Regions from separate parts of the Comamonas sp. lk genome, predicted to be linked through region 2. Evidence: riboswitches for the same ligand, from Rfam matches in the RefSeq annotation. Region 2 holds a riboswitch; each other region holds the start of a gene.

Region 1 (10,434 bases), 240 kb from region 2:
CTCCCAGTCGAGTACGGCAATCACGCGTGGCTCGGTAGGGTGGAACATCAGGTTGTCCAGGCGGTAGTCGCCGTGAACGATGGAGACTTGGCTCTCGTCCTTGGCGCTGGCAGGCATGTGGGCCGGCAGCCATTGCATGAGTTTGTCCATCTCGGGGATGGGCTGGGTGACGGAGGCCACATACTGCTTGCTCCAGCGCCCGATCTGGCGCTCGAAGTAATTGCCGCTCTTGCCGTAGTCGGCTAGGCCGCGTTCGGCAAATTTCACGCTGTGCAGTGCCGCAATCACGCGGTTCATTTCGTCATAGATCGCAGCGCGTTCGGCAGGCGTCATGCCGGGCAGAGACTGATCCCAGAGCACGCGGCCCTGCATGAACTCCATGATGTAGAAGGCGCGGCCGATGATGGCTTCGTCCTCGCACAGCGCATACATATGGGGCACGGGCACATCGCTGTCCGCCAGGCCTTTCATTACCCGGTACTCGCGCTCTATGGCATGGGCCGAGGGCAGCAGCTTGGCGACGGGGCCCGGCTTGGCGCGCATCACATAGTTCTTGCCGGGCGTGATCAGCTTGTAGGTGGGGTTGGATTGCCCGCCATTGAACATCTCCACCTGCAGCGGCCCTTCAAAGCCCTCCACATGCTGGCTCAGCCAGGTGCTCAGTGCCGCCGTATCGAAAGTATGTTGCTCGGTGACTGGGCGGGTGCCGACAAAATGATCAAAAGTGCTCATGGGCATTCAGTCCTGTGTTTTTTGAAGTGGTTCGGCCATGCGGCAGCCGCGGCCGCTGGCAAAGCGGGCGCCGGGAAGGCTGCTTGGAAAAAGAGGACGGCGCGGAGCTGCGATAAAGAGCAGCTGCGCCTGGCCGGTGACAGACTTGGTGCAGCGGCGGTGCCGGCTGCTCAAGTCAGAGAGAGAAAAGAGGGATGCGCCACAGATCGGTGCTGTGAGACTGCGGCGCTGCCTGCCGGACGGCAGGTGTGGTGAAGATTTCAGTTGTCCGTGTCGGCAATGCGCAGCAAGGTATCGCGATCGCGCACCACCAGACCGCCCGGCTCGATGCGAATCACTTCCTCGCGTTCCATGGATTTGAGTTCCTGGTTCACGCGCTGGCGTGAGGCGCCCAGCAGCTGTGCCAGCTCTTCCTGTGCCAGATGCAGACCGATGCGCACCTCGCTGCTGTCCGAGAGACTGGTCACGCCATAGCTGCGAGTCAGGTGCAGCAATTGCTTGGCCAGGCGTGCACGCAGCGGCAAGGTGTTGAGATCTTCCACCAGGCCGTAGAGCTGGCGTACGCGGCGAGCATTGAGGCGCAAAATGGCTTCGGAGAACTCCACATGCAGCGCCAGAATGCGCTTGAAGTCGGGCTTGGAGACGCACAGCAGCGTGGTCTCGCCATGTGCATATGCATCGTGCGTGCGCTTGTCGCCATCCAGAATTGCCACATCGCCAAACCAGATACCCGGCTCCACATAGGTCAGCGTGATCTGCTTGCCCGTGATGGAGGTGGAGCTGACCCGCACCGCGCCCTTGGCGCAGGCGATCCATTCCTCCGGCGGTTCGCCGCGTGCGCAGATGAGCGAGCCATCTTTGTATCGTTTGACGTAGGCGCATCGAAGAATGTCGTGACGCAGCGAAGGTGAGAGGGAAGAAAACCAGCGACCTGAGTTGATCGCTTCACGTTCTTCGATAGTAAGAATCGGGTCGTCCATGGCCTGTCTTATGTGTGACTGAATACCGGCCCATTGTCGCGTGTGGGACCGGCTGTGATGGGGTCGTCCGCCTCAGGGTTGTCACCTGTGCGTCCATACCTGCTGCAAGCAGGGCTTGCGTCGCTTCGGAAAATGCGTAAGCCCTGCAGTATGCGTGCTCCAAGCCAGAAAAAAGCCCGCAGATATCGCGTGCATTCATGAGCGATTCATGAGCTAGCGTGTCTGATACCGCAGGCTCAGGCCGAGAGCGCCACGGCGGTGCAGCTTATGGCATCCGCATGGCTTGCGAGCCATGGTTTGTGGTTTACACAAAAAAATAGCTGCTAGCGCTTATGGAATATGCGCCGGCAGCTATTGATTTGGGAGTTGGAAGCCTCAGGTCGTGGCTTGCATGCGCTCCATCAGATGCTGTGCCGTGGCTTCCGGGTCGGGGGCATTGACCAGCGCCCGCACCACGGCGATCGAACCCACGCCTGTGGCGCGCACGGCAGGGAACAGATCGGCCGAAATGCCGCCAATGGCCACCAGCGGGTATTGCTGCATCAGGCGCACATAGGCGGCCAGGCGCGACAGGCCTTGCGGAGCCGTGGCCATTTTCTTGAGTGTGGTGGGAAACACCGCACCCAGGGCGATATAGCTGGGTTGCACGGCGTGGGCACGCACCATTTCGGCGTAGCCGTGGGTGGAGACACCAAAGCGTGTGCCCGAGCGGCGAATGGTTTCGAGGTCGGCCTTGGCAATGATGTCCAGGTCTTCCTGGCCCACATGAATGCCGTAGGCACCTGCCTCTAGCGCGGCCTGCCAGTGGTCGTTGATGAACAGCAAGGCGCCCGTGCCCTGCACGGCTGCAACGGCGGCTTTCACTTCGCGCAGCACGGCGGCCTGGTCGTCAGACTTGAAACGCAGCTGTACCGTAGGCACTCCGGCGCGGGCCATGCGGCCCACCCATTCGGCAGTCGGCAGCACGCCATACAGGCCTAGCGCGCGGGGGCAGCTGGCATAGGCCAGGGTCGGATCGGCGCCGGACAGACCGAAGTCGCGCGAATCATCGGGCCAGTGCGTGGCGTCGAACTGGCCGCTGCGCTCGCCCTGGCGCTGCCAGGCCTGGGCCAATGTCTCAGCATCCACGGCAATAAAGCCCAGCGCGCTGCAGGCTTGCAGAGCCGCCAGGTAGGCGGGTTCCTGGCGCAGGGCGGCCGGCATGGGTTGAGGCGTCAGCTCGACCGAGTTGGCATCGTGGTGCAGTCGCGCGCCAAAGCTCTCGCTATGCCGGGCCATGATGCCTTGCGCCATGGCCTTGATTTCGGAGGCGTTCATGCTTATTCCTGATGCCAGAAGGGCGTGCCCAGCACCGGCGTGCTGGGTTGAGCGGCGGTCTGCTCGGCCATGGCGCCGGCGCGGTAGGCGGCGTGACCGGCATTGACGGCATCCGAGAACGCGCCGGCCATGGCCACGGGGTCTTCAGACAAGGCAACGGCGGTGTTGAGCAGCACGGCGTCATAGCCCCATTCCATCACCGAGCAGGCGTGGGAGGGACGGCCCAGGCCGGCATCCACAATCAGTGGCACCTTGAGGCGCTCGCGCAGCATCTGCATGGCATAGGGATTGACAGGGCCACGGCCCGTGCCAATGGGCGCGGCCCAGGGCATGACGGCCTGGCAGCCCACGTCCACCAGCTTCTGGCACAGCACCAGATCGTAGGTGGTGTAGGGCAGAACCTGGAAACCGTCCTTGATCAGGATGGAGGCTGCTTCGACCAGATTGAGCGTATCGGGCTGCAGCGTGTAGTCGTCGCCGATCAGCTCCAGCTTGATCCAGGGGGTGTCGAACACCTCGCGCGCCATCTGGGCCGTGGTCACGGCTTCCTGGATCGTCATGCAGCCGGCTGTGTTGGGCAGCACGGGCACGTTGAGTTTGCGCAGCAGCTCCCAGAAGCTGGCACCGGTTTCGGCTGCGTTGCTGCCCTGGCGGCGCAGCGAGGCGGTGACCATGGCCGGCTTGGAACGGGCCACGGCCGCTTCCAGAATCGCCGGCGAGGGGTAACGCGAAGTGCCCAGCAGTAATCGGCTTTCAAAACGCTGGCCGTACAGAACCAGGGCGTCGTCGTTGGTTTTTGTATTCATGATTTGTCTTTATCTTGGATCTGCAAGCCACTGCACAGGCATGGCCTGAGTGAGAGGCCCTGGGCAAGCGCTGCAGCGCAGCGACTCTGGCGAACTTTTTTCAACCGCCAGTGACTGGGGAGATGACTTCCATCTTGTCGCCATCATGAAGTGCCAGCGCCTCGTAGCGGGCCTTGGGCACAAAAAGGGTGTTGACGGCCACGGCAAACGGCGGTGTGGCCTGCAGTTTTTCCAGCGCATAGGCCACGGTGGCCGCTGCGGGCAGTTCATGGGGATGCTGGTTGATGGTGATTTTCATGGCGGTCATCGGAGTCAATGCATTCTTTTCTAAGGCAGGGCGCAAAGTTACGCCTTGTGGCTCAAATTCTTGTGTATGCCCAGGTTGTTTGTGCTGTGCACCAAAGTCAGGGCTGGTGTGACAGGCGTTCAGCTGCGGTGTACGGCGACCTCAAATTCGCGGGCCAGCGGTGAATCGTTGTGGTCCACCAGTTCAAGCACCACATCCAGCATGGCGGGCGAGATCATGAAGCCGTGGCGGTACAGACCGTTGACTTCCATGACACGCGGGGCCAGCAGGCGCACGGCGGGCAGATTATCGGGCAGGGTGGGGCGGCACTGGGTGGCAATCTCCACAATCCGGCCCTCGGCAAAGCCGGGGTGCACGGTGTAGGCGGCAGAGAGCAGCTCTAACGTCGAGCGCACGCTGGCGGGCGACATATCGTCCGACTCGATCTCGGTCGCACCGATCACGAACAGATGGTCCTCTTTGGGGGCGATATAGATGGGGTAGCGCGGGTGAATCAAGCGCGTGGGGCGCTGCAGCGTCACCTCTGGCGCGTGGATGCGCACCACCTCGCCGCGTATGCCGCGCAGGTCTTTCCACTGCGAGCGGGCACCCAGGCCACGGCAGTCAAAGACAAAATCGGGCTGACCGGCCGTGCCGGGCGCAAAGTCCGACAGCTCGCGCGGCGCATGCCAGTGCAGCTTCACATCCAGCTCGGTCAGGGTTGGCAGCAGAGCGGCCATCAACTGGCGATTGTCCAGCTGTCCTTCGCCGGGCAGGTACACGGCCTGGCTGAAACGGTTTTGCAGCGCAGGTTCGCAGTCTTGCAGCGCAGCGCCGGTCTTTTCTTCCATGGCCGGCAGGCTGGGGTTGATGCGGCGATTTTTCTCCAGCAGGCCAAAAAAGCGGGCTGCATCGGCCTGATCCTGGCGGTGCCAGAGGATGAGCGTGCCGTTTTGCTGAAAGAACACCGGTTGCTGCAGCCGGGCCAGCAGCTCGGGCCAGCGCTTCAAGGCATGTTGGCCCATGCGCACCACGCCGGGTTCGGTAATGGCCGACTCGGCCAGCGGCGCCAGCATGGCGGCCGCAACGCGGGCGGCAGCACCATCGCCTTCGGGGCCGTGGGCGTCGTACAGATCGATGCGGTGGCCGCGCAGAGCCAGCGCCAGGGACAGCAGCCGGCCCATGAGGCCGCCGCCCACAATGGCGACGTGTGAAGAAGCTTGAAGCAATGACATGTGCGGTTCGTATTCTTTCAATCGATACGCACATGGAGCGGGGGCAGGTGGGAATGAGGCAGTCCTGCATGGCAACCATGTGCAGGACAAAACGCGGATGTGGAACGCGCTGACTCTGAAACTCCCCACGCCAGCATGACCTGGATCGGGTGCAGGGGGCCGGTGTAGGCCCCAGGGTGTTTCTCAGTCCGCACCAAGTTTGCAAACACTTTGAATGGTTTGCAGACCGCGTGGGACACCCCTGTTTCGTCCGTGTGAGCAGATTAAAGCACAACCGGCGACATCGGGCATGGAGCACGCGCATGGGCGATAATTTTTCCCCATGACCGCGCCAAACACTGAACCTACCGTATCCACCTTCCCATCCACTGCGGCTCCTCAAGCCTCCACAGGCCGCAAGCGCTATGCGCGCGTGCTCTCCATTGCCGGTTCGGACAGTGGTGGCGGTGCCGGCATCCAGGCCGATCTGAAAACTTGCAGCGCCCTGGGCTGCTACGGCATGACGGCAATTACCGCCATCACCGTGCAAAACACGCTGGGCGTGACTGGTATTCACGGCATTCCGCTCGCTACCGTACGTGACCAGATCGATGCCGTGGTTCAGGACATTGGCGTGGATGCCGTCAAGATCGGCATGCTGGCCACGCCCGAGGTGGTGAGCGTGGTGGCCGATGCCATTCGCCGCCACCAGATCAAGAACGTGGTGCTGGACCCGGTGATGGTGGCCACCAGCGGCGACCGCCTGATCGCGCCCGAGACTGCCCAGGTGCTGGTCAGGGAGATTTTCCCGCTGGCCAGCGTCATCACACCCAATCTGGACGAGGCCGCCATGCTGCTGGGCCGGGGCATTGGCGGTATCGACGATCTGGATGCGGCGGTGGCCGATCTGCTGGCCATGGGGGCACCGGCCGTGCTGCTCAAGGGCGGCCATCTGCCCGGCGATCTGGTCATGGATGTGCTGGGCCGTCAGGGTCAGGCCGCCAGCGACTATCTGCGCCTGCAATCGCAGCGCATCGCGACCCATAACGGCCATGGCACGGGCTGCACGCTGTCTTCGGCGATTGCCTCCTTCCTGGCCCAGGGCCTGGCTCTGGAGCAGGCCGTGACCGAAGCGCGCCGCTATATTCTGGGCGCGATTGCTGCCGGCGCCGATGTCTACACCGGCCACGGCCATGGTCCGCTCAACCATGGCTATGCACCACGCGCGCAGCTGATTGTTTGAGCCTCAACGGCCTTAGCAAGCCAAAGGCCTGCAGATGCAGGCCTTGGTTTTTTAGCTCGAGGGCGTTACCAGCCCCAGACCAGATTGCCGGCCACCCAGCCGCTGGCGCCGTTGCTGCGCTGCACCTGCACCCAGCCACCCTGCTTTTTGAGGGTGCGCAGCACATCGCCTTGCTCCAGCCTGGCCACGCGGCGGTGGTTCTGGCCTGGGCCGGCCCGCAGATTGGCCGTAGGGGCCGTGACCACCATATGTGCGGCTTTGCCGGTGATGCCTTGATGGACCCAGCCCAGCGTGGCTTCGTTGTCCTTGACCCGCAGCCATGAGCCCTGGTGCTTGATGACCTGCAGCGGATAGCCTTTGCTCAGCTCCCAGCGCACGGGAGCGCGCGTACTGGGGGTGGCACGTACATTGGCAGTACTGCCTTTGATGCTCACGAATTCCTGAGCCTGGGCCGCGGCCGGCGCCAAGGTGGTGGTGAGGGCGGCCAAAGCCATGGCGCCAGCGGCTATCCAGCGAGGGGCACGGTGGTGATTGCAAAGCACGGAGCAGTGTTTCCTTTCAAGAAAGTATCAAAATGCGTTGTACCTGGCGTCAGATCAGTGGGTGTTGCTATAGTTCCTGCAGAAAGCTGACAGCTTGAAAGGAATCTTCATGCCATTGCCTTATATGCGTTCCACCCTCACTGCTGTGCTGGGCCTGTCGGTACTGCTGGCTACGGGGCTGGCGGCCAGTCAAAGCGCTACGGCATCCAAAGCCATGGCGCCACCGGTCTTGGCTGGCGATGGGCAAAACGGCAGCAACCAGGCCTTGGGTCCAGCGCTGCTGGCCGCGGCCGACAAAGGGGATGCAGCTGCGGTGCGGGATCTGCTGGCGCGTGGTGCGCCCGTGAATGCGCAAGATGCGCAGGGAAGCACGCCGCTGCTGCGGGCCACGGCGGGCAACCATATAGCAGTGGCACGCTCGCTGCTGCTGCACGGGGCCGATGTCAATCTCAAGAACCAGCAGCAAGACAGCGCCTATATGCTGGCCGGTGCCCAGGGGCGGCTGGAGATTGTGCGCATGGCTCTCTCCTACGGGGCTGATCTCAAAAGCCTGAACCGCTATGGCGGCACGGCGCTGATTCCAGCCTGCGAACGCGGCCATGTGGAAACCGCCCAGGCCTTGATCGCAGCCGGTGTGAACGTGGATCACGTCAACCGTCTGGGCTGGACCTGCCTGATGGAAGCCGTGGTGCTGGCCGATGGCGGGCCCGCCCATCAGGCCATCATCAGCTCGCTGATTGCCGCCGGGGCCGATCTGAATCTGCCGGACAAGGAGGGCGTGACGGCCTTGGCCCACGCGCGCCAGCGCGGCCAGCGCGAGGTGGTGCAACTGCTGCAGGCGGCAGGTGCGAAGTGATTTTGAGGTGAAACAAGCTTGCAGCGCTTGATGCGTAAGCGCTGAAAGCTCTTTAATTGATAGTGAAACCTATGCGCGAGCGGCTTGCACCTGAGCCGTCTGCCGCTGGCGGGTGAGCGCCGCCAGCACAAAGGTGATGATCAGTGTGGGTAGGGCCGAGCCCATGGCCTGGCTCAGATAGGGCATCAGGTGGTAGCAGGCAATACCCAGCAGCCAGAGGGTGACGGCGTCCCAGCGCACAGGCGGAGCCTTGTGCATCAGCTCCTGGGCGTTGGCGCCAAAGGACAGGCGGCCCAGCACCACGCCAAACAGCGGCACAAAGCAGGAACTCAGGATCAGCAGAAAAGGCTCCAGGCTGTGCATGGGCAGCACCAGGGCCAGCAGCGTGCAGACCGTGGCAATCAGCAGGCCCCAGCGGCGAATGCTCCAGCGGGGCAGCACGCTATGGGCCGACATGGAGGCCGAATAAGCATCGCCATAAGCGTTGTCCACCTCGTCGATCAGCACCAGCGACAGGGCAATCAGCCCGCCTTGTGCCAGCAGCAGGGCGGTCACCAGATCCTGGCTGGGCAAGGTCAGCGCCACCAACACGCCCAGCGAATAGCACCAGATATTGGCCAGGGCAAAGCCCGTCCAGGTGCCGGTCAGCGCGGATTTTCCGTTCTTGCCATGGCGTGCATAGTCGGCCACCAGCGGCAGCCAGCTGATGGGCATGGCAATCACCAGATCCACGGCCGAGAGCATGCCCATGCTGCCGTCGCCAGCGCGGTTCCACAGCGGGGCAAAGCCTTGGGTCTGTGCCATGCCCACAAACTGCCAGCTCAGCCACAGCAGAGACAAAATCACCAGCGGCAGGGCCACGCGCGAGATGATGCGGCGCACCAGTTGCACCATGGAGCCGCTCATGAGCAGCAAGATCACACCGCCCCATAGCAGCGTGACCACCCAAGGCCAGTAGCTGGCCGCCATGCCCCCGCTCTGGCGGCCCAGGGCCAGCGTGGCATCGCGCATTATCACCAGCTCGAACGTGCCCCAGCCCAGCAGCTGCACGATGTTCAGCACAATGGGCAACTGCGCAAAGCGGCGGCCGTAGACGCTGTGCATCAGCCCGGCACTGGCCAGACCGCTGTCGCAGCCCAGTTTGGCCACCCAGCCCAGCAGGCCCGCGCCCACGCAGGAGCCCAGGACGATGGCACCCAGCGCTTGTGCGGGGCTGAGTGCGGGCAGCAGATAGGCGCCCATCTGCATGACCAAAAGGCCTACGCCCAGACTGAACCACAGCGAGGCGTGGTCGCGCCACAGGAACACGCGCTGGTGTTCGGCCACGGGCGCCAGGGCCTCGTTGCCAGGGGTGGAAGTAGATGAATTCATGAATGCTCCGCCAGTAAAACGAAGCAGGGGCCGTGGCCGGTGCAGGCGCGTGGCGCTCTTGCATGGCAAGTGCCTGGCCTTGGATACCGTGAACAGCTTCCCTGCGCGAGGATGATCTCGGGCAGGCTTGGGTCTTGAAGACCCTGCCTGCGCAGTCAGGTTCAAAGGGACTCTCTCAGCCCCGGCGCTGATGCCACCGGGACACCCCTAGCGTGTGTGCTGCAGACCCGTGGATCTGCAGCAACGCAGGCAATTTTGCCAGAGTTGCTGCGCAGGCTCTGTGTCCTGCCATGGGCTGCCAGGGCGAGACTGCCGTGCATAAAGAGTGGCAATGAGGTTGGTGGTGAGTTGGGGTGGGGCGAGAAGAAGCGAGAAGGGCGGCCATGTCGGCAAACGCTGCAGTTGCAAATGCTTGCAATTGCAGAGGTCTGGATTTAACCCCGTTGCGGCGGCTGGTGCGTTTGAGCAGATGTCATGGACATCAACCCAGGAGCCAACCACCATGCAGACCTCTTCGATGCGCTTCAGTCTTTCGCCTTTGCCACTCTCGCGCGCCAGCTTGTTGCGCGCCGCCTGCGCCGCTGCGGCCATGGCGGCGTTCGGGACCGCAGGCACAAGCCATGCCCAGACCCGCTCGCTGGCCGACATCAGCATTGTGGAACGCGCCAGCGGCCGTGTGCTGCCCGTGTATCGCCAAGGTGGCGAGCTATGGGTTGCGGGTCGCCCGGGTGCCAACTACGCCGTGCGCGTGCGCAACCGCACGGGCGGTCGCGTGCTGGGCGTGATCAGCGTCGATGGCGTCAATGTGCTCACCGGCAAGACGGCAGTCTCCCGCGCTCAGGACGGCTATGTGTTCGACGCTGGCGAGCAGGCCGACATCCTGGGCTGGCGCAAGAGCCAGGATCAGGTCGCCGCATTTTATTTTTCGCAAAGCGATATGTCTTACGCCAGCCGCACAGGTCGCCCCGGCGACGTGGGAGTGATAGGCGTGGCACTGTTCAGCGAGAAACCACCCGAAATCGTTTATGAAAATCCTCGCCGCAGCTCGCGTCAGGCCGAGGACAGCCAGCAATCCTCTGCGGCGGCA
Region 2 (10,434 bases):
AGCGGCCCCAGAATCAAGCCCTTGGGCCCGCCGGCGGCAGCAGGAATCACGCGAATGGAGTCTGGCGCCAGGCCGTTCTGGCGAATATGGGCCAAGGCCTTGGGGCCAGCGTATATGCGAAGCGCAGGTGTATGACTCATGCCCGCCATTGTGCAGCCCAATGCCAGACCGGCACACTGCGAGTGCGACAAGACGCCCAAGGCCAAGCAGCGCTACTGCACCGCTACCAATACAGAAGAACCGAAACGCCTCCGCCCTCTCGCGGCTGTAGCTGTAGTTGCGCACCTATCTCCGCAGCCCGTCGGCGCATGCTGGAAAGCCCCAAACCTGCAGACGGGGTTTGAACTTCCAGCCCACGGCCATTGTCTCGAATCGAGAGTTGCGCATGGGCAAAAGAATGAGCAGCAACTCGAACTGCTACCTGGCCCGGCGTTTTATTGCTGGCTGGATCGAAAGGCTCCAGAGTGATCCAGAGTTCGGTCGCTTGGGAATGCTGCAGCACATTGCTCGCTGCTTCCTGCAAGATGGCCATGATCTGCTCGGCCATGGCCCCGGCTGGCAACCTGCGACCCAAACTGGCCTCATCGAATTCCGGATCCCAGACCTCCCAATACAGATGCATGCCACGGCGCTCGGTCACGGCTTGCAAGCGGTGGCGAAAGCGGGCCAGGCGAATGATCAAGGCATCGCCTTGCCCATCCATGGAGTCCACAATCCAGCGTAAATCCAGCAAGGACTGCTCCAGCATGGCTTGCACAGGATGCTCGTTGCCAGGGGTCTCATCCAGCAGCAGCATAGCCTGCACCAGTTGACTGCCCACACCATCGTGCAAGGCCGCCGCAATGCGACGGCGCTCGGCCTGAACCTCGCGCGAGGGGCGCACGCTGCGCCTTCTGCGCCACAAAATACTGCGATACGCCAGAGGCAAGAGCCAAAGCAGCCAAAAAAATGTGGCCAGCGCCGTCAGCGCGGTCATCGCCAGCAGCAGCGGAGACTGCATTGCCTGCGGCTGCAAACCCCAGGCAATCAAAACGGCCAATTGCAGCAAAGCCAGCAGCAAACGCACCCAAATATCGCTTGGCGGCTGCATGGCCATGGTGTTCAGCCCTCTCAGAACAAACCGCGCAACGAGGCAAAGCGTACGGCCTGTGCACGGGTGCGCACTTGCAGCTTGCGGTAAATATTTTTGATATGGGTGTTCACTGTCATGGCGCTGATCAGCAGACGTTCGCCAATTTCAGCACTGGTGTAGCCGCTGGACACCATACGCAGCACCTCGCGCTCACGCGCGGAGAGACGGTCCAGCGTAGGGTCAGGCGCTCGGGGCACAGCGTCTGCCGAGGTCGCAGTCTTGTCAAACCGCTGCAGCAGACGTCGCGCCAGATTGGGAGTGATGGAGGCGCCGCCATTGGCCACTTGCAAGACCGCTTGTGCGTAATTGCCAAACCAGGAGTTCTTGACCATATAGCCGGCAGCACCCAATTCAAAGGCCTTGAGCACCTGATCGTCCGTCTCCACCACAGAGACCACCACAGCCTCGGCATGTGGACAGGCGCTCTTCATCAAATCCAGCAGCTCCAGCCCATTACCGTCACCAAGATTGAGGTCCACCAGCATCACGTCAAACTCGTGCTGGCGTATGACTTTCTTGGCTTCGCGCAGACTGGAAGCTTGGGCAACCACCATGGTGCGCTTGTCATTCATGATTTCCTGGGCCATCACCCGGCGGATATGCAGATCATCATCCACCACGATCACGCGTACCGGCTTGTCGGGTTGGCCGACAAGAAAATCCGGCCACATGCTTGAACCCTGGGTCTCGCCGGCCACCGGCTGTACCTTGGCACCAGTGTCAGCTGGGATGTTGGACGGTTTCAAGACGCTCTCCTTGCCAGTCAGACTGTGTGATTGCTGCAACATCCCAGAGCACCGTTTTAATTAAGTAAAACTCTCCAAGAAACACAAGGATAGTTTTTATCAATTTCCTTACGCTGTCAATGTAAGCGAACAAGCTGTATTGGTAAGCAAATTTATCGGACAAAGAAGTCAGTGCCCACCTAGCAACCAGCGTTCAGCCATTGGCACAACCCATACCTCACGCAGCCCAAGACTTATGGAACAGGAAATACAAGTTCGGTGAAATGTTTTGGACTTACCCTCATTCACAGGGATGCCAGCTCCATCGACCGGTGGCAATTTGTAACTCTGGATGTAAGCGCCACGCAAGAATTTGTTTCACAGCATAAACAAATTACACCCCCGCATCCGATGCCTCGCGGATCAAACGATCACGGCCTACACCTGTACATCCACACCGCTTACCGCATGCCAATCGATGGAGGCTTGTCTGAGCACCATATCGATATCCAGGCCCAGGGCCAGGCCTATTTCGGAGGGGAATGACACCGCCAGTTGGCGCTCATCCCAGCGCTGTATATAGGTGCTGGCCCGCCATGCAGCCAGATGCAAGACTCCGGTCAACGGTTCGAACTGGGCTTGCGTCAGCGGCGCGTGCATGTATTGCAGCGCATCCACCATGAATTGAGGCAAATGCCAGGACTGCGCCAGCCCGGCAGTCACGAGGCTGAATGCGTAGCCGCACAACTGCGACTCCAGCAGCGGCCGCTGAGGATCCCAGGGCGATACCAGTTCGCTGACCTTGGCGGCCTGCTCGGGCGCAACGCGATGGATGTGCAGCTGCCCCAGACCATGAAGCAGGCCCAATGCATAGGCTGTAGAACCATTGCTCTGGACCGTGGCAGCCAGCGTTCGCGCCAGCTTGGCCGTCTCAAGGCTGTGGCGCCAGAAAGCCGGCAAATCGAAACCGCGCAGGTTCTGTCCACCCAGGCCTGCCAGCGCCTCATGCACCAGCTGGCGCAACTGGGCTTGCGGCAGGACGACCAAGGCTTCAGGCACACCGGGCACGCTCTGCCCCATCAAAGACCCGGCTCCATTGGCCGACGCCAGAACCGAAGCGGCCAGGGCCGGATCGGTGGAAAACAGCTGGCAGAGTCGGCGCAGGCTGGGCTCAGGTCTGCGCAGCTCGCTGGCCAGCAAAGCCACGGTGCGTGGCTGGCTGGGCAGCGAAGCTGGCAAGCTGAGCAAGGCTGCCAGATCCATGGGACGTGACAGACTCATGATTTCCGTAGCGTTTGAGGCAAGCTGTGTGGATGGACTGGTGCAACCACCAGAGCTTACTTCTTCAAGCTCTGCAACTTGGCAAAAGCGGATGACATGGCATTTTGCTGTGTTGCCTCATTGCTACGCTGGGCCTGGGCATAGCCGCCACGCTGTTGGCCCTGGCCCCGGCCGGCGCTCTCGAACCGGTTGTCGCGCGGTCCATCCCTGCGTGCAGGTGCGGCATCCAGCTTCATGGTCAGGCTGATGCGCTTGCGCGCCACGTCCACCTCCAGCACCTTGACCTTGACGATCTGGCCGGTCTTGACCACTTCGCGTGCGTCTTCGATGAATTTGTGACTCATCTGACTCACGTGGACCAGGCCGTCCTGGTGCACGCCCAGATCCACAAAAGCACCAAACTGGGCCACGTTGCTCACCGTGCCTTCCAGCGTCATGCCTTCCTTCAAGTCCTTGATGTCGTCCACGCCCTCGTTGAAGCGGGCCACCACAAAATCCGGACGCGGATCGCGGCCCGGCTTTTCCAACTCGCCCAGAATGTCCTTGATAGTGACAGCGCCGAATTTCTCGCTGGCAAATTGCTCGGGCTTCAAAGTCTTGAGCAACTCGCCACGGCCCATCAGCTGGTCCACGGCCTTGCCGGTGGAGACAATGATCTGCTCGACCACCGCATAGGTTTCAGGGTGAACACCCGTCATATCCAGCGGATTGTCACCGCCGCGAATGCGCAAAAAGCCTGCGGCCTGCTCGAAGGTCTTGGCACCCAGACCCGCCACGTCCATCAGCTGCTTGCGATTCTTGAAGGAACCGTTGGCATCGCGCCAGCGCACCACCGACTTGGCGACCGAGCCGGAAAGGCCGGAGACGCGGTTGAGCAGCGGGGCGGAGGCCGTATTCAGGTCCACGCCCACGGAGTTCACACAGTCTTCCACCACGGCATCGAGCTGGCGAGCCAGCTCGCTCTGATTCACATCGTGCTGGTACTGGCCCACGCCAATGCTCTTGGGGTCGATCTTGACCAGCTCGGCCAACGGGTCTTGCAGGCGGCGCGCAATCGATGCCGCACCGCGCAAGCTTACGTCGATATCGGGCATTTCCAGCGCCGCAAATTCACTGGCCGAATACACCGAGGCACCGGCTTCGCTGACCACCACCTTCTCGATCTTCTTGTCGGCTTTTTCTGCGATCTTGATCAGATCGGCCGCCAGCTTGTCCGTTTCGCGGCTCGCCGTGCCGTTGCCGATGGCAATCAGGTTGATGCTGTGCTTTTCCACCAGCTTGGCCAACACGGCCAAGGAACCGTCCCAGTCGCGGCGCGGCTCATGCGGGTAGATGGTGGTGGTATCCACCAGCTTGCCCGTGCTGTCCACCACGGCCACTTTCACGCCCGTGCGAATGCCGGGGTCCAGGCCGATCACCGCACGCTGGCCGGCAGGCGCTGCCAACAGCAGATCACGCAGATTGTCGCCAAACACCTTGATGGCCACCTTTTCAGCGTCTTCACGCAGGCGGCTGAACAGATCGCGTTCGGTGGACAGGCTCAGCTTCACGCGCCAGGTCCAGGCCACGCATTTGCGCAGCAGGTCATCCGATGCGCGCTTGGCGTGGCTCCAGCCCAGATGCAGGGCAATCTTGCCTTCGGCAAGACTGGGTTGGCCGGGTTCGGGTTCCAGCGGCTGAACCAGCTTGGCTTCCAGAATCTCCAGCGCCCGGCCACGGAAAACGGCCAAAGCACGGTGCGAGGGCACGCGGCCGATAGGCTCGTCATATTCGAAATAGTCGCGGAACTTGGAGACTTCGGGATCGTCCTCGTTCTTGGCTTCCACCTTCTTGGAGCGGATCAGGCCCTCCTCCCACAGCCACTCACGCAGCTTCTGCACCAGCGCCGGGTCTTCGGCCCAGCGTTCGGACAGGATGTCGCGTACGCCGTCCAGCACCGCAAACGTGTTCGAGAAATCCGGGCCCGGCTTGCCGTCATCCAAGGTGGTAGCGGGTTGGCAGAAGGCTTCGGCCTCCTTGTGCGGATCCAGCTTAGGGTCGGCAAACAGCTTGTCGGCCAGCGGCTCGATACCGAATTCCTTGGCAATCTGACCCTTGGTGCGGCGCTTTTGCTTGAAAGGCAGGTAAATGTCTTCCAGCTCCTGCTTGGTGGGAGCGGTGGCAATGGCCAGACGCAATGCGTCGGTCAGCTTGCCTTGCTCGTCAATGGCTTTGAGCACCGTCTCGCGGCGATCAGCCAGCTCGCGCAGATAGCTCAGGCGCTCGTCCAGCGTACGCAGCTGCGTATCGTCCAGGCCGCCCGTCGCTTCCTTGCGGTAGCGGGCAACAAACGGAACCGTGGCACCGCCATCGAGCAACTCCACCGCGGCACTCACCTGCTGCGGCTTGACATTCAGTTCTTCGGCAATCTGACCAATGATTTTTTGCATTTGATACCCGCCCCATGGCGTTCAACCCAGAAAGCCAATGAGTGTGCCATAGGCATTCCGCCCCTCTGCGCATGCAAGCCGGCTGAAATGCAACAGAAACGAAAAAACTATGCATTTCATAGCTGCTCGCGCTTTCTCACTATGGGCTTGAGGTCTATTTCATTAAAATCAGACTCACCATGCCCGACTCTGTCCAGGATGACTTGTTTGCCGATGCCAGCCCACCGGAGCGCCAGCCCGCGCCCGGCACGGCCGCATCGCGCTTGGCGCCCGGACAGGCCGATGCCAAACCCGCGCCCAAAACAGCGGCTAAATCCGGCGGTGTAGCGCTTGCGCCAAGCGCTTTGCAGCTGGCAGAGCTGGCGGCCCAACTGCCTGCGGGTCTGCGCATGGGCGTATCCACCTGGTCTTATCCCGGCTGGGATGGACTGGTCTGGGACGGCGCCTATGACGCCAGCGTGCTATCCAAAAAAGGGCTCACCGCCTATCACCAGCACCCGCTGCTGCGCACCGTTTGCGTGGACCGCACCTTCTGGCGCCCGCTGACGGCCAGCCAATACGCGGCTTTTGCAGCCCAGGTCGATGCCGATTTTCGTTTTGTCGTCAAATGTCCGGCCGGAGTCACCGATGCCCAGGTTCGCAGCGAGGACGGCAAGCCCCGCCAGAGCAACCCGGCCTTTCTGGACCCGCGCCTGGCCGTGGAACATTTCGTGGAGCCCACGCTGGAAGGCCTGGGCGAAAAGCTGGGCGTGCTGGTCTTTCAGCTCAGCCCCCTGCCCTGGAGCTGGCTCAGCCGCCCCGGCGCGTTGCTGGACAAACTGGGGGTCATGCTGGCTGCCGTGCGCCAGGCACTGGCCGCTCGGCCGCAAGTCATCGTGGCCGTGGAAGTGCGCGACCCCGAGTTGCTGGGCCCTGCGCTGGCCGCCACGCTCAAGGCCCACGCAGCCACCTTCTGCCTGGGGCTGCACGGCAAGATGCCGCCCATAGAGCAGCAGCTACCCATGCTGCGCGCCCTGTGGCCCGGCCCCCTGGTCTGTCGCTGGAGCCTGAACCGCATCTTCGGCGCCTATGGCTACGCCGATGCGCAGAAAAAACATGAGCCTTTCAACGAAATCCGCTCCGAGGACCTGCATACCCGCGCCCTGCTGGCGCGCACCATCCAGGGCATTACGGGTGCCGGCCAGCCCGCCTTTGTGACCATCAGCAACGATGCCGAGGGCTGCGCGCCACGCTCGATTGCCCTGCTGGCACAGGCGTTGGCCCAAAGCGGCCCCGCCTAGCCAGACCGACATTCGGGCGCTTGCCGCCGTACACGACGGCGTCAGCGCAACTGCGGTAAGATGGCCCTCCGCTCCGGGGTGCACTGCCGTGCTGAGATCCACACCCGAGAACTTGATCCGGGTCATTCCGGCGGAAGAAGAGCTTGCATCCTGACGTGACCGCACCTGCTTGCGGCACAGCCAGGGGCCTTCGGAGCATCATGTCCCAGCTCTCGAAGGAATTCCATGGACAAGGCCGCCTCGCTGGTCGCAGACCTGCTCTCATTCATTGCCATGGATGGCTGCACCGACGACCAGTTCGACCAGCTCGCCCTGCGGCTGTTTGCCTATCAGTTCGAATCCAATGCGCCGTTTCGCAGCTTCTGCCAGCGGCGCGGTGCCACGCTGCGCAATGTGAAGACCTGGAGCGATATTCCGGCCGTACCCATTGACGCTTTCAAGGCCATGGAGCTGCGCAGCGAGCCCGCCTCCCCCACCGAGCGCGTGTTTATGACCAGCGGCACTACGGGTCGGGCTGCGCGCGGCCGCCACTTCCACCCCCTGCTCGACGTCTACGATCTGTCGATGACGCGCAACTTCGCACAGCGCTTCATGCAAGGAGCGGAGCGTCTGCCCATGGGCATTCTTTTCCCCGACGAGCAAGCCATGCCCAATTCCTCGCTGGCGCATTATCTAGCGCTGGCCAAGTCTGAGTTCGGCACGCCTGACAGCCGCTATTTCCTGGGCTCTGAGGGGCTGGACATGCCGGCGCTGTGCGCGGCTCTGGAGGAATCCGAACGTACAGACCGACCTTATGCACTGCTGGGTGCCAGCTTCAGCCTGGTACATGTGATGGACGCTCTGCGTGCCCAGGGCCGTAGCTTTCGCCTGCCTGCGGGCAGCCGCATTCTCGACACGGGCGGCTACAAAGGCCAGTCGCGCGAGTTGCCGCTGGAGGAGTTCTATGCCGACCTGTCCCAGCTGCTGGGCGTGCCGCTCAGTCACTGCATCAATATGTATGGCATGACCGAGCTGAGCACGCAGTTCTATGACGACGGCAACACCGTGCTGCCCTCGGTCAAATCGGGGCCGCACTGGATACGCTCGCGCCTGGTCGAGCCCGTCACCGGCCGCAACGTGGCACCCGGCGAGCGCGGCATCCTCGTGCACTGCGACCTGGCCAACTACAACGCCGTCACCACCATACTGACCGAGGACGTGGGCCTGTGGGCCGAGGGTGGTTTTCTGCTGCTGGGCCGTGCCGAGGGTGCGGCCGCCAAGGGCTGTTCGCTGGCCGTAGAGGAGTTTGTGAAAGCTGCTGCCGCATGAAGATCGAGCGGATCACGGCCGGCTATCTGCCCGGCTTACGCGACGACGAGGTTCAGTGGCAAGTGCTGCCCTTTGAACGCGAGGACCTGCGGCTGGAAGTCTCTGTTCCCGTGCTGAGCGCCGCCCAGATGCGGGCGCTGGCGGATCGGGTGCAGCAGGCGGCAGATCGCCATCTGCGAACCATGACGGTGGCAGAGATCATCGCCGTGATCGACCGAGCCATTGCGCGCCTGCTTGACCGCAATGATCCGTATCGCCAACAGGCCGAAGCCTGGCTGCCCGTGGTCAGCGGCTACGACGCGGACATGGTGCGGCTGGGACTGACCGGGTTTTTCAAGACCTTCCGCGCCGCGCAGCTGCGGCGCTTTGTGGCCGAGGATTTTGCCAACCCCGCCGTACTGGACGGTTTCCAGCCCGCGCCCAAGGGCGGAGCCGTACGGGCCTTCGGGCCTGATCTGCTGGTGCACAGCTGGGCGGGCAACGTACCGGCGCTGTCGCTGTGGAGCCTGGTCTGCGGCCTGCTGGTCAAGGCACCCAGCATAGGCAAGCTGGCAAGCGCCGAGCCACTGTTCGCAGGCTGGTTTGCACGGCTGCTGGCCGAAGTCCATCCGCCGTTGGCCGATTGTCTGGCCGTGGTGTGGTGGAGCGGCGCGGGCACAGAGGAAGCCAGCGCCTTGTACGAGCGCGCTGATACGGTGCTGGCCTATGGCGGCAACCAGACGCTGGATGCGCTGCGCCGGCGCCTGCCCGTGACCACCCGCTTTCTGCCCCACGGCCACAAGCTGGGCTTTGGCCTGATCGGCGCGGCCGCAATGGATACGCTCAAAGCTCCCGCTACGGCCCGCCTCGCCGCCTGGGACGTGATGCGCTACGACCAGCAAGGCTGCTACTCGCCCCATGTCTTTTATGTGGAGCGTGGCGCTCCCGTGAGCCCGCGCGCCTTTACCGACTATCTGGCCGCCGAGCTGGCCAATCTGCAGCGCCGCTTTGCGCGCCGCCCCCTGGCTCTGGAGGAAGGCACGGCCATCGCCAAATGGCAGCAGAGCGTGGAGTGGGCAGGTGACGAGCAGCAGTTGCTGGGCCCGGTGGATGCACCCTGGAGCGTGGCCTATAGCGACAGCCTGCAGCCGCTGACGCCCACGGCCCTATACCGCACGATTGCCGTGGTCGGCGTGGACAGCCTGGATGCCGTGGTCCCCGTGGTTGCCGCGCAGCGCGAATTCCTGCAGACCGCCGGCATTGCCGCCACACCCGAGCAGCTATACCGGCTGGCCGGTCTGCTGGGCGCCGCCGGCGTTACGCGCATCAGTGCCATAGGTTCCATGAGCATGCCCGAGGCCGGCTGGCACCATGACGGGCGCTTCAATCTGATCGATCTGGTGCGCATGACCGAGATCGAGCAATCGGCCGAGCTAGCGGCCCAACCCTTGGCCTCTTATGCGGACTGAGGACATGGCTTTTCTCGAGATCGAACGAGCGGTCTTCACCTATCCCGGCCATGCCCCGGTAGTGGACGGTGTGGACTGGCGTATGCAAGCCGGCGAAATTCACTGCCTGCTGGGCCGCAGCGGCTGCGGCAAGACCACGCTGCTCAAGCTGGCTGCAGGCCTGCTCAGACCGCAATCTGGCCGCATCGTGTTGCATGATCGCGAACGTAGGGGCGAGTTGGCCGCACCCGGGCCGCAAGTGGGCTTTATGTTCCAGGCCCCCACGCTGCTCGATTGGCTGACAGTGCTGAACAATGTGCTGCTGCCTGTTTCGCTGCAGCGCAAACCCACACCACAGGACAGGCAGCATGCGCTGCAACTGCTGGATCAACTGGGACTGGCAAGCCATGCACAACAGCATCCACGCCAGCTCTCTGGCGGCCAGCAAAGCCGTGCGGCTCTGGCACGGGCGCTGATTCTTGCCCCACCGCTGTTGCTGCTGGATGAGCCTTTTGCCGCCCTGGACGCCATCACACGCGCCGAGCTGCAGGACGATCTGCTGCGCACCTGCCGCGAACGCGGCACCACGGTGCTCTTCGTCACCCACGACATCAATGAAGCCGTCTACCTGGGCGACCGCATCGCACTCATGCATGGCGGGCGCATTGTGGACGACTGGACGATTGAGCTGCCCGCGCCCCGCACCCAGGCCATGCGCCATGGTCCGCTCTTCAACGAATACTGTGCCCGCGTGCGCGCATCCATGGACAGGACTGCCCTATGAGCGCCACGCCATTTCAGGCACGGCTGCTGGCCGCTGCCCTGCTGCTGATTTTGCTGGGCCTGTGGGAG
Region 3 (10,434 bases), 1.7 Mb from region 2:
ATGGCGGCCGAGTAATTGGCCGCTTGCAGCGAGGTCGGCATCTTCTTGAACTTGGCAAAGAAGCGGTCGGAGAACTTGCGGCTTTCCGGGTTCAGGTCCCAGTGCCAGCTGTCGGTAAACATCAGCCCTTCGGTGGCCTTCAGACCCAGGCTGTGAATGTCGGAGCTGAACAGCAGCAGGCCGGCCAGCTTCATGTTCTTGGTCAGGCCAAATTCACGCGCCGACTTGATGGCGTTGATGGTGTCGCCACCGGCATTGGCCAGCCCCAGAATCTGGGCCTTGGAATTCTGGGCCTGTAGCAGGAAGGAGGAGAAGTCCGCCGTGTTCAGCGGGTGCTTGACGCTGCCCAGCACCTTGCCGCCAGAGGCGTTGATGACGCGGGTGGTATCGGCTTCCAGCGCGTGACCGAAGGCATAGTCGGCGGTCAGAAAAAACCAGCTCTTGCCGCCCAGCTCCACCACGGCCTTGCCCGTGCCCTTGGCCAGGGCCACGGTGTCATAGGCGTAGTGCACAAAATAAGGGCTGCACTGCTCATTGGTCAGGGCCGAAGAGCCCGCACCGTTGATGATGTAAACGCGCTTTTTTTCGTCGGCCACCTTGCCCATGGCCAGGCCGGCGCTGGAGGTGGTGCCGCCAATCAGCATGTTCATGCCCTGGGTGTCAAACCACTCGCGGGCCTTGCTGGCCGCAATATCGGCCTTGTTCTGATGGTCTGCCGTCAGCACTTCAACCGGTTTGCCCAGCAGCTTGCCGCCGTAGTCGTCCACCGCCATCTGCACGGCCAGTGCGCCGCCCTTGCCGTCCACATCGGAGTACAAGCCCGACATGTCGGTGATAAAGCCTATGCGCACCTTGTCCTGGGCGTGAACCGCGCCGGCTCCAAAGGCCAGGCCCAGGGCCAGCATCAAGGTGGAGGCTTGGGGCCATGATTTGCGTAGCGAAGAAAAAGCAGAACCACTCATTAAATGCATCTCCTGCAAATGTCGGACGGACAGGGCTTACCGGGGCGCTTGCACCCACCATCGTGGGTGCAAGCAGGCTGCATGGTGGCAGGCCGGCAGTGCGATGCCATTAGGGCAAGCACGGCTCAGGCGCAGTCAAGTGATGAGCTGTTGCTTGCGGCACCAGGGCGTTTGCGGGCTGTTGCCTGCGGTACAGGAGCAATTGCCTGAGCCGCATACACTGCGGCGCAATCTTTTGACGGATGAAGACAGGTGATTGAGTGATGACCATGGAAAATTTGCTGCAGCAGCGCCGCTCGGTGCGTGCTTTTCTTCCCCGCGCTGTGGACGCAGCGACCGTGCGCCAGCTGCTGGAGACGGCGGCGCAAGCCCCGTCGGGCGGCAATATGCAGCCCTGGCGGGTGACGGCCGTGGGCGGTGATGCGCTGCAGGCGCTTGGCACCAAGGCCAGCCAGACCGAGCCGGTATCGCGCCCCGGTCTGTCCTATCCGCCCGGTCTGTGGGAGCCGTATCGCAGTCGCCGTTTTGACAATGGCGAAGATCTGTATCGCGCCATCGGGATTGGCCGCGAGGACAAGGCCGCCCGTCTGCAGCAGCTGGCCAAGAACAGCCAGATGTTCGGCGCCCCGGTGGGTGTTTTCGTGGCGGTGGAAGAGCGCATGGGCTATGCGCAGTGGGTGGACCTGGGCATTTATCTGCAATCCTTCATGTTGCTGGCGGTGGAGCAAGGTCTGGCCACCTGCGCCCAGGGTTTCTGGCGCTTGTACAACGACATGCTGATAGAGCAGCTGGCGCTGCCCGCCGGCTATCAGATCGCTTTTGGCATTGCGCTGGGGTATGAGGATCCATCGGCTTCCATCAACCAGTGGCGCGCCAGCCGTGCGCCCGGCGGCGAATGGCTCACGCTGCAGGGTTTTTGATTGAGCACAGTGCGGTCACAGCTGTTGCAACGGGTTTGTGCGGGGCTTGACCTGCCAAAAACCTCGCCTATACTGGCTGCTGCTCCGGGGTGTGCGAAAGCGCTGAGAGACCAGAAGTGGATCTGTCGAAAGACGGCTCTATCAAGGTTAACCCGACGAACTTGATCCGGTTCATACCGGCGGAAGAAGAGCGGGACCCTGAAGCGGGGCCGATGGATGACAGGCAAGGCTGCTTTTCAAGCGCCGCACCTTTGAACCATGCGGCACAGCACACCCCAGGCGCCTCGCGCACTGGGGTTTTGTCTTTTATGGACTGACCACGGGACGCGTCGGCCATGGCCGGAATCCAAAAATTCCGGTGGTGAAATTAAGGCACTGGCCAACCAGCGCCCAGGTTTCACCCAGGTGCAGGTGGTTGATGGCAGCAAGCCGGCATCCACCAGATCAGAGCAGGGCCGGCACTCCACGGAGCGTTTGATGAATTCACACGCTTTGAGGAGACTGACATGAACGCCCCCGATTCCATCTTCACCCCTGCTGCTGGCAACGCCCCGGATGCGAGCCGTTTTGCCGACCTGCTGGCCCAGTCGCTGGAACCGTTTCCTGCCTCCGTCAAGAGCTATCTGCCAGGTCAGCTGCATAGCGGCTTGCGCGTGCCGGTGCGCGATATCGCACTGACCAATGGCGAGCTGGTCAGCGTGTATGACACCTCCGGCGCCTATACCGATCCGTCTGCCACCATCGACGTGCGCAAGGGCCTTGCCAGCGTGCGCGGTGGCTGGATTGATGCGCGTGGCGACAGCGAATACTACGTGGGCCGCCAGCGCGTGGCGCTGGATGATGGTGGCAAGCGTGGCGAAGAAGACCGACGTGTGGACCAACTGCGTGCCGAGGCCGCCGCCCTGCAGCGCCAGCCGCGCCGCGCCAAAAGCGGTGCCAACGTGACCCAGATGCATTACGCGCGCAAAGGCATCATCACGCCCGAGATGGAGTACGTGGCCTTGCGCGAGAACGGCCGCCGTGAATGGATGGCCGAGTACCAGCAGGACGCGGCGCGTGAAGCGCGCCTGGCAGGCAACAGCCTGGGTGCAGCCATCCCCAAGATCATCACCCCCGAATTTGTGCGCGACGAAGTGGCCCGCGGCCGCGCCATCATTCCCGCCAACATCAACCACCCCGAAGTCGAGCCCATGGCCATAGGCCGCAACTTCAAGGTCAAGATCAACGCCAATATCGGCAACTCCGCCGTCACTTCCAGCATCGAGGAAGAAGTTGAAAAGCTGGTCTGGGCGATCCGCTGGGGCGCGGACAACGTCATGGACCTGTCCACGGGCAAGAACATCCACACCACGCGTGACTGGATCGTGCGCAACTCGCCCGTGCCCATCGGCACCGTGCCCATCTATCAGGCGCTGGAGAAAGTCGGCGGCATTGCCGAAGACCTGACTTGGGAAATCTTCCGCGACACCCTGGTCGAGCAGGCCGAGCAGGGCGTGGACTACTTCACCATCCACTCCGGCGTGCGCCTGGCCTATATCCATCTCACGGCCCAGCGCCGTACCGGCATCGTTTCGCGCGGCGGCTCCATCATGGCCAAGTGGTGCATGGCCCACCACCGCGAAAGCTTTCTGTACGAGCACTTCGAAGACATCTGCGACATCATGAAGCAGTACGACGTGAGCTTCTCGCTGGGCGATGGCCTGCGTCCCGGCTGCGCATCGGACGCCAATGACGAAGCCCAGTTTGCCGAACTCAAGACCCTGGGCGAGCTGACGCAGATCGCCTGGAAGCACGATGTGCAGACCATGATCGAAGGCCCGGGCCATGTGCCCATGCACATGATCCAGGCCAATATGACCGAGCAGCTCAAGCACTGCCATGAGGCCCCGTTCTACACGCTGGGCCCGCTGACCATAGACATCGCCCCCGGCTACGACCATATCGCCTCCGCCATCGGCGCGGCCATGATCGGCTGGATGGGTACGGCCATGCTGTGCTACGTCACGCCCAAGGAGCACCTGGGTCTGCCTGACCGCGACGACGTCAAGCAAGGCATCATTGCCTACAAGATTGCGGCCCACGCAGCCGATGTGGCCAAGGGCCATCCGGGCGCCCGCTCACGCGACGATGCCCTGAGCCAGGCGCGTTTTGACTTCCGTTGGGAAGACCAGTTCAACCTGGGCCTGGACCCCGACACCGCCCGTGCCTTCCACGACGAAACCCTGCCCAAGGACAGCGCCAAGGTGGCGCACTTTTGCAGCATGTGCGGCCCCAAGTTCTGCTCCATGAAGATTACGCAGGAAGTGCGTGACTTCGCCAAGCAGCAAGGCGTGGCCGCCGAGCAAGGCATTGCCGTAGGCATGCAGGCCAAGGCCCAGGAGTTCAACAAGGCCGGTGGCGATTTCTACATCCCCATCGTCAATGCATCGACCGACACCACGGCGCGTTGATTCAAGGTGAAATAGGGCTGAAGCGCTTATATATCAAGCACTGGTAGCTATCAAATAAAAAGCGCAGACGAGGTCTGCGCTTTTTGCTTTGTGAAGAGGTGATTCAGAGTTTGAGGTCAACATTCGATTTATGCGAGAGCGCAGCCAAACGACCCATGCGGACACTTATCTCGCCTTTCCAGATGACCCCATTTATGCAGGTCGCTGTCTGTCAGTGACGGCTGGTTTGCCCAATTCAGCCCTCTTCAATATTTGGATCACGCGAGGCTTTGTTGATCGCCTATTCTTGTGTGCGGCGGCCCTTTAGCCGCAGCTTATGCAGTGAAACAACTCGGACATCAGCTTCCTGTGATGCGGCGTACAGCCGAAAAATACCAGGCGTCGGGCAGGCAGCGCAGCAATCGCATCCAGCGCGTGAAGCGGCGCGGAAAATTCATCTCGAAGCGCCCCTGGGCCCAGCCTTGCAGCATGTGCTGGGCCGCCTCGTCGGCACCGATCAGGGCCGGCATGCTGAAGCTGTTTTGCGCCGTCAGCGGCGTATCGACAAAGCCGGGGTTGATGATGGACACGCCCAGGCCCAGGCTGTGCAGATCCAGATAGAGGTTTTCCGCCAGGTTGTTGAGCGCCGCCTTGGTTGGTCCGTAGGCCAGGGACATGGGCAGCCCGCGATAGCCGGCCACCGAGCCGACCAGGGCCAGATGGCCCTTGCCAACTGCCAGCAGCATGGGCAGCACGGCGTCCAGCAGGTGCAGCGCGCCGCCATAGTTCACGGCCAGGTGGCGCTGCATCTCGGCCAGGTCGAACTCCGTGGCGCGCAGGGGCCGGTAGTGGCCTGCGCAGTAGAGAACCAGGTCAGGCGCTCCGCCCGTATGGGTCAGTACGGTCTGGGCTGCAGCAGCCACGGCCTGGGCATCGGTCACGTCCAGGGGCAGGGCCAGACAGCCTTCGCGGCCGCGCTCGAAATCCTGCAGCGCACCGGCATCTCGCGCAGAGACGATCACGCGCGCACCCTGTCTGTGCAGCGCTTCGGCGGTGGCGCGCCCTATGCCCGAGGAGGCTCCCAGAATCCACACCGAGCGGCCCTTCCAGTCGCGTAGCGGCGGGTTCAGGCGGCGAGAGAACAGTGGCATGGCAATCACTCCTTGATGATGGCCAGCGTCACGTCGCCCAGGTGCAGGCCGAGCTTGCTCATGGCCGTGCGGTTGAGCAGGGTGCGCCCGTCCATCAGATACATCCAGTCGTCCATGCTGACGTTCCAGACCCTGCCGCCCACGGGCAGGGCCAGCACATAGCTCCAGCGGATGGCATTGCCTGCGCTCTGGCCCTGGGCTTCGCCCACCACGTCGTCGGCCCGACCGCTGTAGCGGCCGTCGCCCAGGTGGCGGATATGCCAGGTTCGCTGCTGCGTGCTTCCATCGCTGTAGACAAAGTGCTCTTCCAGCGTGCCTTCGTCGCCATTCCAGCGGCCCGTCATGCGCACGTTAAAGCGCTTGACCACCTTGCCCGAGCGGTCCGTGAATATGCCGTGCGCCGTCAGCGGTCCGTTGAAATACTGGCGCAGGTCCAGCTGCGGCTGCTCCTTGGCGTAGTCCTGCACCGAAGGCCCGGCGCAGCCTGCAAGAGACAGTGCCAATGCGGCCCCCAGGCAGGTGCGCCGCAGTGGCGAAAACGAAGCGGAGTGGGTGTTGTGGCTCATATGTGCCTCCAGGAAGAATGCAGTCGCTCGGCGCGCCAGAGCAGCAACGCCGCCGCCAGCTTGAGCAGGCAGGGCAGCCCGCCATAGGCCCAGGCCAGCGCTTGCAGGCCGGCCGGATCGGTGCCGCCGCTGCGGTAGCCCGCAGCGGAGAGCAGGGGCAAGGCCAGGCCGGCGGCCAGGGCCAGGTTGAGCTTGGTGGCGCAGGTCCACCAGCCCAGGTAGCGGCCCTCGCCCTGGCCGCCCTGGCCGGACTCGTGGATCACGCCCGTGAGCAAGGCGCCCGGCAAGGCCAGATCCGCGCCCAGGGCCAGCCCGCTGGCTAGGCAGATCATGGCAAAGGCCAGGCTGTCGCCCGCGCCCAGCCAGGGTGTGAAGCCAAAGGCCAGCACGCTGGCCAGCATGCCTGCGCGCCAGCTGGGCGCCAGGCCCCAGCGTGAGACGGCCTTCACCCACAGCGGCAGGCCCAGGGCCGCCGCGCCAAAAAAACACAGCAGCAGCAAGGGCTGGAGCGCGGGCGCCTGCAGCCGGTCGGCTACAAAAAAGGGCAGCAGCGTGGCAGGAATGGCAGCGGCCACGCCATTGAGCATGAAGATGGCCAGCAGCCTGCGAAAGCCGGCATCTGCCCACGGCGAGGCCTGATGAGCAACAGCGGTGGCACTGGCTGCTGTGGCCTGCTCCGGCAGCGCCACCGGAGCCTTGAGCCGGTACAGACCGGTCAGGCCCAGCACAAGACCTAGAGCCAGCACGCCACTGGTCGCATCAAAGCCCATCCACGCCGGCAGCGCGCTGGCCAGCAGCACGCCCGCCAGCGTGGCGCCCTCGCGCCATGCGGTCACCCGCGCACGCCATGCAGGCTGGCCGCCCCAGCGGGTGCCCCAGGCCTGGTGGAGGATGGTGACAAAGCTATAGGCCAGCGTGCACACCAGCAGGCTGCAGGCCAGCCAAGCCAGCATGGCGGCCTGGGTTTCGCGTGGGGGATGCCAGAGCGCCCAAAAGCCCAGCGCCATCAGCAGACTGCCCAGCGCCGCCGCGCACCAGGCCGGCCGCGTACCCTGGCGCAGCAGCCTGTCGGCCTGGCGGCCGATGGCGGGGTCGACCAAGGCATCAAAGGCGCGCGTGGCCAGCAGCACGGCGCCCAGCCCCGCCAGCGGTGCGCCCGCCACGCTGGCGTAGTGGTAGGGCAGGTTCACATACAGCGGCAGGGACACAAAGGCCAGGGGCGCGGCCAGCCCGCCATAGGCCAGCCCTGTGCGCCAAGATAGCATAGGGGCGGTGGCAGGGTGGGAGGCCATGGCGTAGTCCCTTGGCACTCAGCCCAGGCCTAGCAGCGAGGTGCGCATGGCTGGCGCCGAGGTCTGCGGCGCCAACCAGATACCGAAGAACAGGCGTGCATAGTCGGCGTCGCGCAGCTGCGCAGTCTGCCGGCCGTTGTGAAAGAAGCGCACCTCGCCCTGGCCGTCGTTCAGGCCCAGCAGCCGGTCTTGCGACACCACATCGGGGAACGCCTGCTTCATCAGGGCCAGCCATTGTCGGGTCTGCTCCTCGGTGAAGCTGCCGACCCTGCGCATTTCGGCGATGGAGCGCTCGGCAATGGCCGCGCCTTCCAACTTGCGGTCATAGACCAGCTCCAGCGCAAACGGGTAGCGGGCGTAGTCCTCGGGCAGGAATCCGGGCGCGGCCCACAACCGGGCTTCGTAAACGCGCAGGCCGAAGAAACGCAGCACGGCCGTGCCCACCAGGCGCGCGGCCGGCAAGGCGCTGCGCAGTTCAGCCGGAAGGTCTGTATTTGAGGTTATGGCATGTAGTGCGTTGGACATGGTGATCAAAGACGGTGCAAGAGCACAGGCGGCGCCCCAGGTCAGGGCCTGGCGGCGTGATGTGCGGGGTGGCTGGGCTGTCATGGCAGAGGCTTGCGCAGCGTGAACTGGACGACATCGGTGTTGCCGGTGTCGAAGGCTGCCTCGCAGTAAGCCAGGTAGAAGCTCCAGATGCGTACAAAACGTTCATCAAAGCCCTGAGCGCGCACGGCTTCGATGCGCTCTTCAAAGGACTGGCGCCAGCGCCTGAGTGTTTCTGCATAGTCGCGGCCAAAGGCCATGCGGCCTTCCACCACCAGGCCGGCGCGACGCGCCTCCTGCTCGAAGGCGGGGATGCTGGGCAGCAGGCCGCCCGGGAAGATGTACTGCTGGATGAAGTCGGTGGAGCGCAGATAGCGTGCGAACAGATCCTCGCGCAGCGTGATGGTCTGTATGCAGGCCAGGCCGCCAGGCTTGAGGCAGTCGCGCAGCGTCTGGAAGTAGCCGCGCCAGTATTCGCGGCCCACGGCCTCGAACATTTCGATGGAGACGATGGCGTCGAAGGGCTCTTTTGTATGCTGTGCGGGTAGGTCGCGGTAGTCCTGGTAGCGCAGCTCCACGGCGTCGGTCAGGTCGGCCTGCAGCATGCGCCGCTGTCCCCAGACCAGTTGCTCGCGCGACAGCGTGACTCCCGTGACCCGGGCACCGAACTCGTGCGCTGCCGCTTCGGCCAGCCCACCCCAGCCACAGCCGATTTCCAGCAGGCGCTGGCCGGGCTGCAGTCGCACCTCGTTCAGCGTGCGTCTGAACTTGGCCTGCTGGGCGTCCTGCAGGTCGGCCTGGTGCAGCGATTGGCCCGTGCGGCCCTCGAACCAGGCCGCGCTGTAGCTCATGCCGGGGTCCAGCCACAGGCGATAGAAGTCATTGCCCAGGTCGTAATGGGCATGGATGTTTCTGGCGCTGCCGGCCCGCGTATTGCGTTGCAGCAGGTGGCGCAGGCGGTAGCCCAGCCGGCCCCACCAGCTGCCGTAGACCAGGCTTTGCACATGGTCGCGGTTGCTCATGCACAGCCGCAGCAGGGCGGCCAGGTCGGGGCTGTCCCATTCGCCAGCAATATAGCCTTCGGCCAGGCCGATGTCGCCCGATTTGAGCGTGCGCTCCAGCGCCTGCCAGTCGTGCAGCACGCAATGCGCATCGGCAGCACAGGATGGCTGATGCTGCAGATGTGGGGAGCGAGGCAGGTGCAGCAGCCGGCCGTCGGGCTGCTCCAGGTCCAGTTGCCCGTGGGGCAGGCGTTCGAGCAGGTTCAGCACACGGCGCGCCCGCGCAGGCGTGCGGCGCGGTGCTGCGGCGGTGGGGCTCAGCAGGGAGGCGGCGGTAGTGTTCATCGTGTGACGAAGCGCTTGGGCTTGCAGGGTTTGCCATGAAAAGGCACGCGCTTGGCCCAAAGGCGCAGCGCCTGCCAGTGGATGCGGGCGACCACGCCCAGCGTCATCAAAGGGGTGCCGAAGAAGGCGCGGCGCACGGTGGCGGCATCCAGCGCGTGCAGCACGCCGCCCACGCTGGTCTGTAGCAGCGGGCCGTCATCGTCATACAGGTCCACGCGCGCCAGGGTGCGGTTCTCGCTGCGCTCGAAGCGAAAGCGGTACTCGCCACTCACCTCGCAGAAGGGCGAGACATGGAATTGCTTGTGCGCCACCTGTTCGCGGCCCCAGGCCAGATCCGGCCCGGCCAGCAGATAGGCATGGCGCTCGCCAAAGGTGTTGTTGACCTCGGCCAGCACGGCGGCCAGCGAGCCATCGGCCCGGTGCGCATACCAAAAGCTCACGGGCTTGAATACATAGCCCAGCACGCGCGGAAAAGTGTGCAGCCAGACTTCGCCATCGGCATCGTCAATGCCTTCGCTGTGCAGCAGCTGCTCGAACCAGGCCAGCGCATCGGCCCCGCCATCGCCATGGTCGCGGTCGTAAAAGCTCAGCCAGCCCAGCTGGTTGCGCCTGAGCACGGCATCGGGCTGTGCGCGCAGGCTGCGCATGGGGAGCATGAGGAAGTAGCCCGGATAGCGAAACGCATGCTCCACCGGCCGCAGGCGGCGGTGCCAGACATGGCCGAAGCCTATGAGGGGGCTGGCAGTCATGCGACCCCCTCGATGGCGGGGTTGGCCGGTAATGCCTGCAAGGCGTGCAACAGGCTGTCGGCCGCGTCCAGGCCAGAGCGCAGGCCGTCTTCATGGAATCCGTAGCCGCACCATGCACCGCAGAACCAGGTCCGGCGCTGGCCTTGCAGATCGGCCACCTGGCCCTGGGCCTCGATGGCGGCCAGGTCGAACACCGGATGGCTGTACGCTATGCGCGCGTGGACCTGGCTGTCGTCAATCGGGTGCACCGGGTTCAGCGAGACCATCACGGGCTGCTGCCACGGCAGGGGCTGCAGGCGATTGAGCAGGTAGTGCAGGCAGACGCCGGCCTGGTCGCGCCCCGCATCGGCTGCGCGTTCGTAGTTCCAGGCGGCCCATGCCGCTTCGTGGTGCGGCAGCACGCTGGCATCGGTGTGCAGCACGGCCTGGTTGGGCTGGTAGCGGATGGCGCCCAGCACGCTGCGCTCCTGAGA

What was found. A riboswitch is a leader RNA that binds a small molecule or an ion and turns the genes downstream of it on or off. The one in region 2 is predicted to bind thiamine pyrophosphate.
Region 1: it holds a riboswitch for thiamine pyrophosphate, as region 2 does, so the genes downstream of both, EAO39_RS10725 (FAD-dependent oxidoreductase) here and EAO39_RS09595 (long-chain fatty acid--CoA ligase) in region 2, are expected to answer to the same signal.
Region 3: it holds a riboswitch for thiamine pyrophosphate, as region 2 does, so the genes downstream of both, thiC (phosphomethylpyrimidine synthase ThiC) here and EAO39_RS09595 (long-chain fatty acid--CoA ligase) in region 2, are expected to answer to the same signal.

The regions. Positions count from the first base shown of each region.
Region 1 covers NZ_UOOB01000001.1:2,316,112-2,326,545, forward strand. The annotation lists gene EAO39_RS10700 (phosphotransferase) at 1-732, opposite strand, end outside; gene EAO39_RS10705 (Crp/Fnr family transcriptional regulator) at 993-1,712, opposite strand; gene EAO39_RS10710 (thiamine phosphate synthase) at 2,088-3,029, opposite strand; gene EAO39_RS10715 (thiazole synthase) at 3,032-3,835, opposite strand; gene thiS (sulfur carrier protein ThiS) at 3,936-4,133, opposite strand; gene EAO39_RS10725 (FAD-dependent oxidoreductase) at 4,262-5,356, opposite strand; TPP riboswitch at 5,462-5,609, opposite strand; gene thiD (bifunctional hydroxymethylpyrimidine kinase/phosphomethylpyrimidine kinase) at 5,679-6,578, shown strand; gene EAO39_RS10735 (SH3 domain-containing protein) at 6,644-7,072, opposite strand; gene EAO39_RS10740 (ankyrin repeat domain-containing protein) at 7,335-7,976, shown strand; gene EAO39_RS10745 (cytosine permease) at 8,046-9,347, opposite strand; gene EAO39_RS10750 (hypothetical protein) at 9,850-10,434, shown strand, end outside.
Region 2 covers NZ_UOOB01000001.1:2,071,650-2,082,083, reverse strand. The annotation lists gene EAO39_RS09625 (patatin-like phospholipase family protein) at 1-140, opposite strand, end outside; gene EAO39_RS09620 (ATP-binding protein) at 224-1,096, opposite strand; gene EAO39_RS09615 (response regulator transcription factor) at 1,111-1,803, opposite strand; gene EAO39_RS09610 (HDOD domain-containing protein) at 2,296-3,138, opposite strand; gene EAO39_RS09605 (Tex family protein) at 3,195-5,567, opposite strand; gene EAO39_RS09600 (DUF72 domain-containing protein) at 5,747-6,847, shown strand; TPP riboswitch at 6,912-7,003, shown strand; gene EAO39_RS09595 (long-chain fatty acid--CoA ligase) at 7,073-8,155, shown strand; gene EAO39_RS09590 (acyl-CoA reductase) at 8,152-9,603, shown strand; gene EAO39_RS09585 (ABC transporter ATP-binding protein) at 9,608-10,366, shown strand; gene EAO39_RS09580 (ABC transporter permease) at 10,363-10,434, shown strand, end outside.
Region 3 covers NZ_UOOB01000001.1:3,813,588-3,824,021, reverse strand. The annotation lists gene EAO39_RS17455 (ABC transporter substrate-binding protein) at 1-905, opposite strand, end outside; gene EAO39_RS17450 (nitroreductase) at 1,226-1,882, shown strand; TPP riboswitch at 1,958-2,087, shown strand; gene thiC (phosphomethylpyrimidine synthase ThiC) at 2,389-4,332, shown strand; gene EAO39_RS17440 (SDR family NAD(P)-dependent oxidoreductase) at 4,671-5,462, opposite strand; gene EAO39_RS17435 (DUF3833 domain-containing protein) at 5,468-6,028, opposite strand; gene EAO39_RS17430 (MFS transporter) at 6,025-7,320, opposite strand; gene EAO39_RS17425 (hypothetical protein) at 7,339-7,929, opposite strand; gene EAO39_RS17420 (cyclopropane-fatty-acyl-phospholipid synthase family protein) at 7,926-9,212, opposite strand; gene EAO39_RS17415 (DUF1365 domain-containing protein) at 9,209-9,961, opposite strand; gene EAO39_RS17410 (FAD-dependent oxidoreductase) at 9,958-10,434, opposite strand, start outside.